One region of the Comamonas sp. A7-5 genome, then DNA from elsewhere that is predicted to be linked to it. Evidence: predicted binding sites of a transcription regulator. Region 1 holds the regulator's gene; each other region holds the start of a gene.
The links. Region 1 encodes sigma-54, which starts transcription at its own class of promoters, with help from an activator protein. Its sites were predicted from a motif close to TGGCANGNAANCTGCTTT; they were not measured.

Region 1 (2,201 bases):
CTGGCGCGAAGGCGAAGGCGTGATCTTCGACGAGACCTTTATGCACTGGGCCGAGAACCGCTCGGAAGGCAACCGCATCGTGCTGTTCTGCGATGTGGAGCGCCCCATGACCAATGGCTTTGCCCAGTGGCTCAATCACTGGCTGGGCAAGAACGTGGTGGCCGCCGCCAGCTCGCCCAACAACGAGGGCGATCCGCGCGGCATGATCAGCAAGCTGTTCAAGATCTCGTTCTATGCGGGCAAGTACCGCCGCGCCTTCCGCGACTGGAATCCGACCTTCTACAAGATCCTCAAGTTCGGCCTGATGATTGGCGTGCTGGTCTGGTTTATCTGGTGGTTGGTTTCTTGATAACCCCCTGAGGCGCTACGCGCCTTCCCCTGGCCGGGTGCCCCCAAGGGGGACGGCAGCATCGCCGCAAGGGCAGCTCTTGCTCGCTGCCCCTTGCTTGAGGAATGCCTTATCAAGGCTCCCGCCCTAAAGACAGAACAAGAAAGCCGCTGTGCGATGCATCAGCGGCTTTCTTGTTTCTGCGGTGCCCTACAGCGCCTTGCGCAGCGTGGTCGTCGGTATCTTGAGCTGCTCACGGTATTTGGCGACGGTGCGGCGCGCGCACTCGATGCCCTGCTCTTTGAGCATATCGGCCAGCTTGGCGTCCGACAGCGGCTTCTTGGCATCTTCAGCATCGACAAACTGCTTGATCAGCGCACGCACGGCGGTGCTGGAAGCACTGCCGCCGGTTTCCGTGCCCAGGCCCGAACCGAAGAAATACTTGAGCTCGAAAGTACCCTGGGGCGTGGCCATGTACTTGGCCGTGGTCACGCGGCTGATGGTGGACTCGTGCAGACCCAGGGTGTCGGCGATATCGCGCAGCACCAGCGGGCGCATGGCCAGCTCGCCATGCACAAAGAAGTTCTTCTGCCGCTCCACGATGGCTTCGGAAACGCGCAAGATGGTGTCGAAGCGCTGCTGGATGTTCTTGATGAACCAGCGCGCCTCCTGCAACTGCTGCTGCAGCGCCGCATGACCGTCGCTGTTCTTGTGACGCCGCAGCACGCCGGCATAGATGTCGTGCACGCGCAGACGCGGCATGACCTCGGGGTTGAGTTGCACGGAAAAGTCCACCCGGCCCGCGCCGGACCGCACCGGGCGCACGATGACATCGGGCACCACGATATGGCGTTCCACGTCCACAAAGCGACGCCCCGGACGCGGCTCCAGCCTGGCGATCAGGGCCATGGCTTCGCGCAGCTGTTCCTCGCGCGCGCCGCACAGGCTGGTGAGCTTGCGCAGATCGCGCCGCGCCAGCAAGTCCATGGGTTGGGAGCAGATGGCCTGCGCCAGCAGCAGCCGGTTCATATGCGCCTCGGTCGTGCCCTCGTCCTCGGCGGTGCGGATCAGGTCGCGCAGCTGCAGCTGCAAGCACTCGGCCAGATCACGCGCGCCCACGCCCACGGGCTCCAGGCTTTGCAGCAGCTTCAGAGCAATGACAAAGTGCTGCTCCAGCTCCTCGCGCTCTTCCAGGTCGTCGCCGGCCAGGCTCTGCGCCAGCTCCTGCAGGGAATCCTCGAGATAGCCGTCGTCGCTGAGCGACTCGATGAGAAAGCGCAGCGCCGCCATGTCCGCCGCGCCCAGATGCAGGCTCAGCGCCTGACGATGGAGAAAGTCGGTCAGGCTCTGGTGCTCGCGCGCCAGATCGATGGCATCGGTTTCGTCATCGCCATCGCGGTTGCGCGTGGAGCTGCTGGCCGAGGGCGTATCCCACTCGCTGCTGGATTCGCCACCCCATTCCCCGTCCTGGCCGTCCAGGCCCTCGGCCTCCCAGTTCAGCGTTTCAGGGGTTTCGGGGTTTGATGTCTCCGCTACCGTTTCAGTAGCTTGTTGCGCTTGCGATGCATCTCTTTCAGCATGAATACCATCTGAAGTACTGTATTCACTGGCGCTATTAGCTACATCTACAGGAGCATCTCCCGCAGTTTCGGCCTCATCGCCCGCACGTTCCAGAAAAGGGTTGTCGACCAGCATCTGCTCGACTTCCTGCGCCAGCTCCAGGGTGGAAAGCTGCAGCAGCTGAATGGATTGCTGCAGCTGCGGCGTAAGCGATAAATGCTGCGAAACGCGTAGCGAGAGACCTGGCTTCATCGAGGCGCGGCCCCCAGACAATCATTGCAAACGCGCGCAGTGCTACGGGTTTGCCGCCGGG
Region 2 (2,201 bases), on a different contig from region 1:
GCTGTGCACCGCCCTCGCCCACCCACTGGGCAAACTCACGCGGCTTGACGTCATTGTGTATGCCGTCGGACAGCAGTACAAAAATGTCGCCAGGAAGCACTTCTCCTTGCCGATAGTCAATGCTGACCCTATCCTCCAGGCCGATGGCGCGCGTGAGGCGGTGCGCGAAGTCCACGCCGCCCATCACATGGTCCTCCGTCAGCTGCTCGATCTGCCCTTGTCGCAACAGGTAGGCACGGGTATCGCCTACATGGGCCAGCGTGAAACTCTGCCCGCGTAGAACCAGAGCTGTCAGCGTGGTCAGACCATAGGCCGGCTGACGCCGCCGATTGATGCCATAGAGCCAAGCGTTCTGTGCACCCACGATGCGGTCCAGCGCCACGGTGGGCTCCCAGATGGCTGGCGTGCAAAAGAAGTCGCGTGCCAAACAGGTTACCGTGGTCTGTGCAGCTTCACGGCCCCAGCCACCCGCACTGACACCATCGGCAACGGCGGCGAGCATGCTGGCGTGGCCAGAACTTTCGTCCTGCAGTTGTACTGCCGCGAAGTCCTCGTTGTCCTGCGCACGGCCGGAGCGTGAGACCCATCCGATATCCAGTTCAAAAGGCATGAGCGAATCCGTAATGGCATTCCTTGCAATCGCGCCCCACAAGAGTGCCTACCTGTGCGGACACCGCACCGAACTGATGCATCGGTAGATCAGAATCAGCAGCACCTTCGTTTGGAACCACGGCACTGCCAAGCTCCATGAGCAAGAAAACGATTGGCATAAAAAATGCTTTATTGATAGCGACGGTCTGGGCAATGTAGCTCCGACAGTTGAGGACAACGGCGTTTGCGACATACCTGGCCAAAGGTGGCTAGGTCATGGCGCAAGCGCCTTTTTTGTTTTTTAACCGTGAGAGGGAGCGTAACTCGCTTCACTCCCCTCCGACGAAGGGATATCGCATGCCCCACGCGATTCATAAAACACCACGAAAGCTCATCGTTGTTGGTAACGGCATGGTGGGTCAACGCTATGTCGAAGCTCTAACCGAACAATTTCCCGACCTTTGCGCAGCAGGATGGGAAGTGACGGTACTTGGTGAGGAGCCGCGCCCGGCATATGACCGTGTCCACCTGTCGGAGTTCTTCAACGGCCGCAGCGCCGACGATCTGTCCCTGGTCCCAGAGGGCTTCTACGACCGCCCGGGCCTGACGCTGCGCCTCAATGCCCGCGTTGCCTCCATCGAGCGGCGCGATCGTACGCTGCAACTGACCAATGGTGAAGTACTGGCCTTCGACAAGCTGGTGCTTGCAACGGGCTCCTCACCCTTTGTACCGGGTGTGCCGGGACGCGACCGCCCTCACTGCTTTGTCTACCGAACCATCGAGGACCTCGAAGCCATGCAGGCCTCGGGGGCCAAGTCCCAAAGCGGCGTAGTGGTGGGCGGCGGGCTGCTGGGGCTGGAATGTGCCAAGGCCTTGCGCGACATGGGGCTGCAAACCCATGTAGTGGAGTTCGCACCACGCCTGATGATGGTCCAAGTGGACGAAGGCGGCGGTCGCGTGCTGCGCACCAAGATCGAATCGCTGGGCGTGCAGGCTCACACCAGCCGCAACACTGTGGAGATCACCGATGGCGCCACGGCGCGCCATCGCATGGTGTTCGCCGATGGAACTTATCTCGAAACCGACATGATCGTGTTCTCGGCCGGCATCCGGCCGCGCGACGAACTGGCACGTCAATGCATGCTGGCCATCGGTCCGCGCGGAGGCATGGTCATTGACGACCACTGCCGCACCAGCGATCACGACATCTATGCCGTCGGTGAATGCGCGGCCTGGAATGAGCAGGTCTTCGGTTTGGTCGCGCCAGGCTACGATATGGCCCGCGTTGCCGCAGCTCACTTGGCAGGACAGGCCGATGCCGCGTTCACGGGCGCCGACATGAGCACCAAACTCAAGCTCATGGGTGTGGACGTAGCCAGCATCGGGGACGCACTTGGCAAGACGCCGGGTAGTCGCAGCTTTAACTACACCGACGAGCTGCAGCAGATCTATAAGAAAATCGTTGTCAGCGAAGACGGCAAGCGCCTGCTGGGCGCCGTGCTGGTGGGGGATGCCGCAGAGTACGGCACGCTTCTGCAGATGGCGCTCAACAATATGGAGTTGCCCGATGCACCCGGCCAGCTCATCCTGCCAACCAGCGACGGCGCGGC
Region 3 (2,201 bases), on a different contig from region 1:
ACCATTTTCATGACGGGCTCCTGAAAAATTAAAAAGTCTTGGAGAGCGTCAGAATCAGACGCGCCTTGTTCACATCGCCGAAGTAGGCCTTCTTGTTGGCGCCGGTCACTGCCGCAGCGGCAGAGAAGCCGTCGCCCAGGTCATAGGCACCACCGACGCTGTAGTCCACATAGTTGGGAACGCCCAGGTCCTTGATGTCGCTGGAGAAATGGGTGTAACCAACTGATGCTTTCAGTGTCACCTTGGGCATCACTTCCTGGCTGTAGGAGAACTGCAGATAACCGGTATTGCGGCCCTTGAGACCCGAGCCTGCCTTGGCGCCGGCCCAGCCGAAGTAGTCCTTGGACACCGTGTGCGAGTACTTGGCCGTGAACGGGCCGTAGGTGCCGGAGCCGTAGATCTCGGTGGTGTTGCCGTTGGCGTTGCCCGAGTACACATAGGTCAGCATGCCCACGTCCCAGTCCACATCGGCAGCCTTGAACTTGTAGCCGCCGTAGAAGTCGGTTTCCAGCGAGTTGCCGGGCAGCCAGTCCACGGAGGAGTTCCAGTTGCCGACGTAGAAGCCGCTGTCGCCGAACGTGTAGTCAAAACCGCCTTGCAGCGCGGGCTTGACGGCCCTGGTGCGGCTGGCGTCCTGATCCTGACCACGGAACTTGTAGTTGGTGGTCAGGGCAACGTTGGCGGAGAGCTGGGCATGGGCCCACATGGGGGCGACAACGGCGCAGGCCAGGGCGGCAGTCTTGGCGAAAGTCTTGAAACGGCTTGCAGCGGGACTAGGCATTCAGGGTTCCTCCGGTTTGAAAATTTCGTGGCAAAAATCTCGGATGAACTCTCAAAGCACAGACCGTGCCAGTCTCTGCGGCGGCTGCGGCACGGTTCGCTGCCCAAGGCCCTAGAACAGGCAGCGGGCCATAGCTGCCCGGTACAAAAAGCTACGAGTTTTCACAATCACTGAGCGCAACTTTCGCCACCCGGTTTGCGGCCTGAACCGAATGCACCAGGATGGTGCGTTTTTGCAATGCACCGCCATGGCCCGGTTTTTATCCGGTTTTTGCACCAAACAGGTGATTTGAAAGTGAGTGCGTGCTCTCTGTTTGGGCGTGGACGCAAAAAAGCCCATCGCCTGGGCGATGGGCTTGCAGGCAGCGCTCAGCTCAGAAGCTGGCCTGGGGCAGGTCTGCCTTGGTGAACACCAGCGAAACCTTGGCTTCCTGCGGAATCGGCGGCAGCTCCTGATTCCAGTGCTGCCATGCGCTGCGCAGCTCGGCCAGTTTCCGGGGCTCGCGATCACGCAGATTGGCGCGCTCGCGCGGGTCGCTGGCGATGTTGAACAGGTATTCGATGCCCTCGATCTGCAGATATTTCCAGTCGCCCCGGATCAAGGCCTTTTGCTCGCGGTGCTTCATACGCCAGGCCAGGTCGCGCTCGGGCATCCAGCTTTGATCCTGCATCAGGGGCAGCAGGCTGATGCCGTCCAGCGGATAGTCGGCATGCGCGTCCACGCCGGCGGCGGCCAGGAAGGTGGCCGACCAGTCCATGGTCAGGCTGGGCGTGTCGCAGACGGCGCCGGCCGTCATGCGCGCCGGCCAGCGTGCCAGCAAGGGCACGCGGATGCCACCTTCAAGCAGGTCCATCTTCTGGCCCACGAAAGGCCAGGTATTGGAGAAGCGCTCGCCGCCGTTGTCGCTGGTGAAGACGATGAGCGTGTTCTCGCTCAGGCCTTTTTCCTCCAGCGCATCCAGCAGCCAGCCGATGCCTTCGTCCATGTGATGGATCATGCGCTGATAGGTGTCGATGCTGCCGCCGTCGGTGTGCTTGCCCATGCCTTGCAGGCGCTCGGATTCGGCGCGGTCCTCGCGCGTCAGCCAGGGCCAGTGCGGGGCGCTGTAGTGCAGCGAGAGGTAGAAGGGCTGCTCGGCGCTCTGGCGCTTGACGAAGTCCACCGCGCGGCGGCTCAGCAGGTCGGTCAGGTAGCCGTCTTCGGTGTGCGGCTCCTCGTTGATCCAGAAGTCGGGGCGCCCGCGCGGATCGCAGTGGGCGAAGTAGTCGGCGCCGCCGGCATGAAAGCCGTAGAACTCCTCGTAGCCCGAAAGGCGCGGGCCGAAATGCGGGGGGTAGCCCAGATGCCATTTGCCGACCAGGGCCGTGGCATAGCCGGCATCGCGCAGCAGCGAGGCCACCGTGGGGTGATCGGGCGGCAG
Region 4 (2,201 bases), on a different contig from region 1:
GGCCTTCACGGCAGCGGACACCAGGCCCATATCGGCCTTGCCGGCCAGCTGGGCCTTGACGGCGCCCATCACCTTGCCCATGTCGCCAGGGCCGGAGGCACCCAGTTCGGCCACGATGGCCTGCACGGCTGTGGTGATCTCGGCTTCTCCCATGCGTTCGGGCAGATAGACCTTGAGCACTTCCATTTCGGCCTTTTCCACATCGGCCAGATCGCTGCGGTTGGCGGCTTCGAAGGCGGCGATGGAGTCCTTGCGCTGCTTGATCAGCTTGTCGACGATGGCGATGACGGCTGCGTCGTCGAGCTCGATGCGCTCGTCCACTTCCTTTTGCTTCATCGCGGCCTGCAGCAGGCGGATGGTGCCCAGGCGCGCGCTGTCCTTGGCACGCATGGCGGTCTTCATGTCTTCGGTAATCTGGGCTTTCAGGCTCATGGCTTTCTCCTTGGGGTTGGCGAATGGTGGTGCGCAGTGTGAACGGCGTTGACTATCCATTCGCAGGGAGGTCACTGCGCAGCAAGGCAAGCTGATGCAGTGGCCAGAAAACAAAAAACCCGCGCCTGGCGTCCCGAGCGCGGGTTTGCGGCTGTTTTAAGGCCGACTGGTCCTAATCAACGATTAGTACAGCTTCTTAGGCAGTTGCATGCTGCGAACGCGCTTGTAGTGACGCTTCACGGCAGCAGCCTTCTTGCGCTTGCGCTCGGCTGTGGGCTTTTCGTAGAACTCGCGAGCACGCAGATCGGTCAGCAGACCCAGCTTTTCGATGGTGCGCTTGAAGCGGCGCAGGGCAACTTCATAGGGCTCGTTTTCTTTGACGCGGATGGTAGTCATTTAATTTCCAGATATATCTGTGCTGACAGAGGGTTCTCGGGAAGATCGGGCCTGAGAGCCGTGAACAGCGGTTTCCCCGCCACTTTTTAACTAGTATGGCCGACGGGGTAATGCCAGCAAAGTCGAGCATTATAGACCAAGACTTGGTCTGCGTCTTGAATGGGGCGTGAAGCAATTCGGCGTCGGTCGCGCGTGCATGGTTTTGCGGCAGCAGGCAGGGCGTTGTCGCAGACCAGATTCAGGCACCGCCATTGTGCCTTTTGGACTATCGGCGGGTTCAAGTCGCGTGCATTGCGGAGCGAGGCCGGATGCGCAATGCAAGAGCACGGTGCTGCCCAGGCGCCAGGACAGCCGAGCCCGGCGCTGGGGTTTCTTGGGAGTATCGTGTGCACGGAAATTGCATACAGTTTGAGGGCTTTATTTCGTAACCGAGGTCAAGGAATAAGTGGGTTTCGTGCCTGTGCGCGTCGCTGTTTTTCTGTGTTCAAGGAGCTTCCATCTTGTCCAGCGCTTCTCATTTCTCATTTATTTCGCGTCGCCAATGGATGGCTTCGGCCGTGGCCGTGCCGGGCTTGCTGGCATTGACGGCCTGTGCCGGCAGGGCCGGAGTTTCCGGGCCTTCCGCATCCGGCGGTTCCCTGGTGGTGGGCGGTCTGTTTGCGGGCTCGCGCAGCGACAAGGGCTTTATGGAGGCCGGCTGGCGCGGCCTGGAAAAAGCACGCCAGGAGCTGGGCGTGCAGACCCGCTTTCTCGACGGCATGGCGCCCAGAAAGGAGTTGCTGGTGCCGGCTCTTACACAGCTTGCGGAGCAGGGGGCGCAGCTGGTGATTGCCCATGGCGGGCAGAACAATCAGGCCGCAGCCGAAGTTGCGGCGCGCTTCCCCAGGACCCAGTTCGTCGTGACCCAGGGCGCGGTACAGGGAGGCAATCTCTGCAGCTATGACGTGCTGCAGGAAGAGTCGGCCTATCTGGCCGGCGTGCTGGCAGCGCTGACCACCAAAACCGGTGTGGTTGGCCATATGTCGGGCATTCGCGTGCCCCCGGGGCTCAAGGGGCGTGCTGCCTATGCGGCCGGTGTGCGCGATACCGACCCCAGGGTCAAGCTGCTGACGAACTTCTCGGGCGATCAGGACGACAACGCTTTGTCGCACCGCATTGCCAAGGCCCAGATGGCTGCCGGTGCCGATGTGATCTTCACCATGCTCAACTCCGGCCGCGATGGCGTGACTCAGGCCTGCCGCGAAGCGGGCACGCGCCAGATTGGCAATGTGATTGACTGGACCACGGTGGACCCGCAGGTGTTCGTCGCTTCCGCCTGGGCCGATGTGGGCATTGGCGCGTTCTTGGCCGTCAAGGACATGCAGGAGCGCGGT

Region 2: nirB (nitrite reductase large subunit NirB) is a predicted target of sigma-54. The motif match lies at 765-782, and genes of this name have one in related genera.
Region 3: AAIL67_RS07815 (TorF family putative porin) is a predicted target of sigma-54. The motif match lies at 835-852, and genes of this name have one in related genera.
Region 4: AAIL67_RS18400 (BMP family protein) is a predicted target of sigma-54. The motif match lies at 1,215-1,232, and genes of this name have one in related genera.

The regions. Positions count from the first base shown of each region.
Region 1 covers NZ_JBCPWO010000005.1:446,514-448,714, forward strand. Annotated here, with positions in the region: gene AAIL67_RS12440 (aspartyl/asparaginyl beta-hydroxylase domain-containing protein) at 1-349, shown strand, start outside; gene AAIL67_RS12445 (RNA polymerase factor sigma-54) at 539-2,140, opposite strand.
Region 2 covers NZ_JBCPWO010000025.1:10,091-12,291, reverse strand. Annotated here, with positions in the region: gene AAIL67_RS23700 (bifunctional protein-serine/threonine kinase/phosphatase) at 1-610, opposite strand, end outside; gene nirB (nitrite reductase large subunit NirB) at 949-2,201, shown strand, end outside.
Region 3 covers NZ_JBCPWO010000003.1:510,119-512,319, forward strand. Annotated here, with positions in the region: gene glnK (P-II family nitrogen regulator) at 1-11, opposite strand, end outside; gene AAIL67_RS07815 (TorF family putative porin) at 29-781, opposite strand; gene AAIL67_RS07820 (sulfatase-like hydrolase/transferase) at 1,155-2,201, opposite strand, start outside.
Region 4 covers NZ_JBCPWO010000012.1:22,638-24,838, reverse strand. Annotated here, with positions in the region: gene AAIL67_RS18410 (GatB/YqeY domain-containing protein) at 1-432, opposite strand, end outside; gene rpsU (30S ribosomal protein S21) at 616-828, opposite strand; gene AAIL67_RS18400 (BMP family protein) at 1,329-2,201, shown strand, end outside.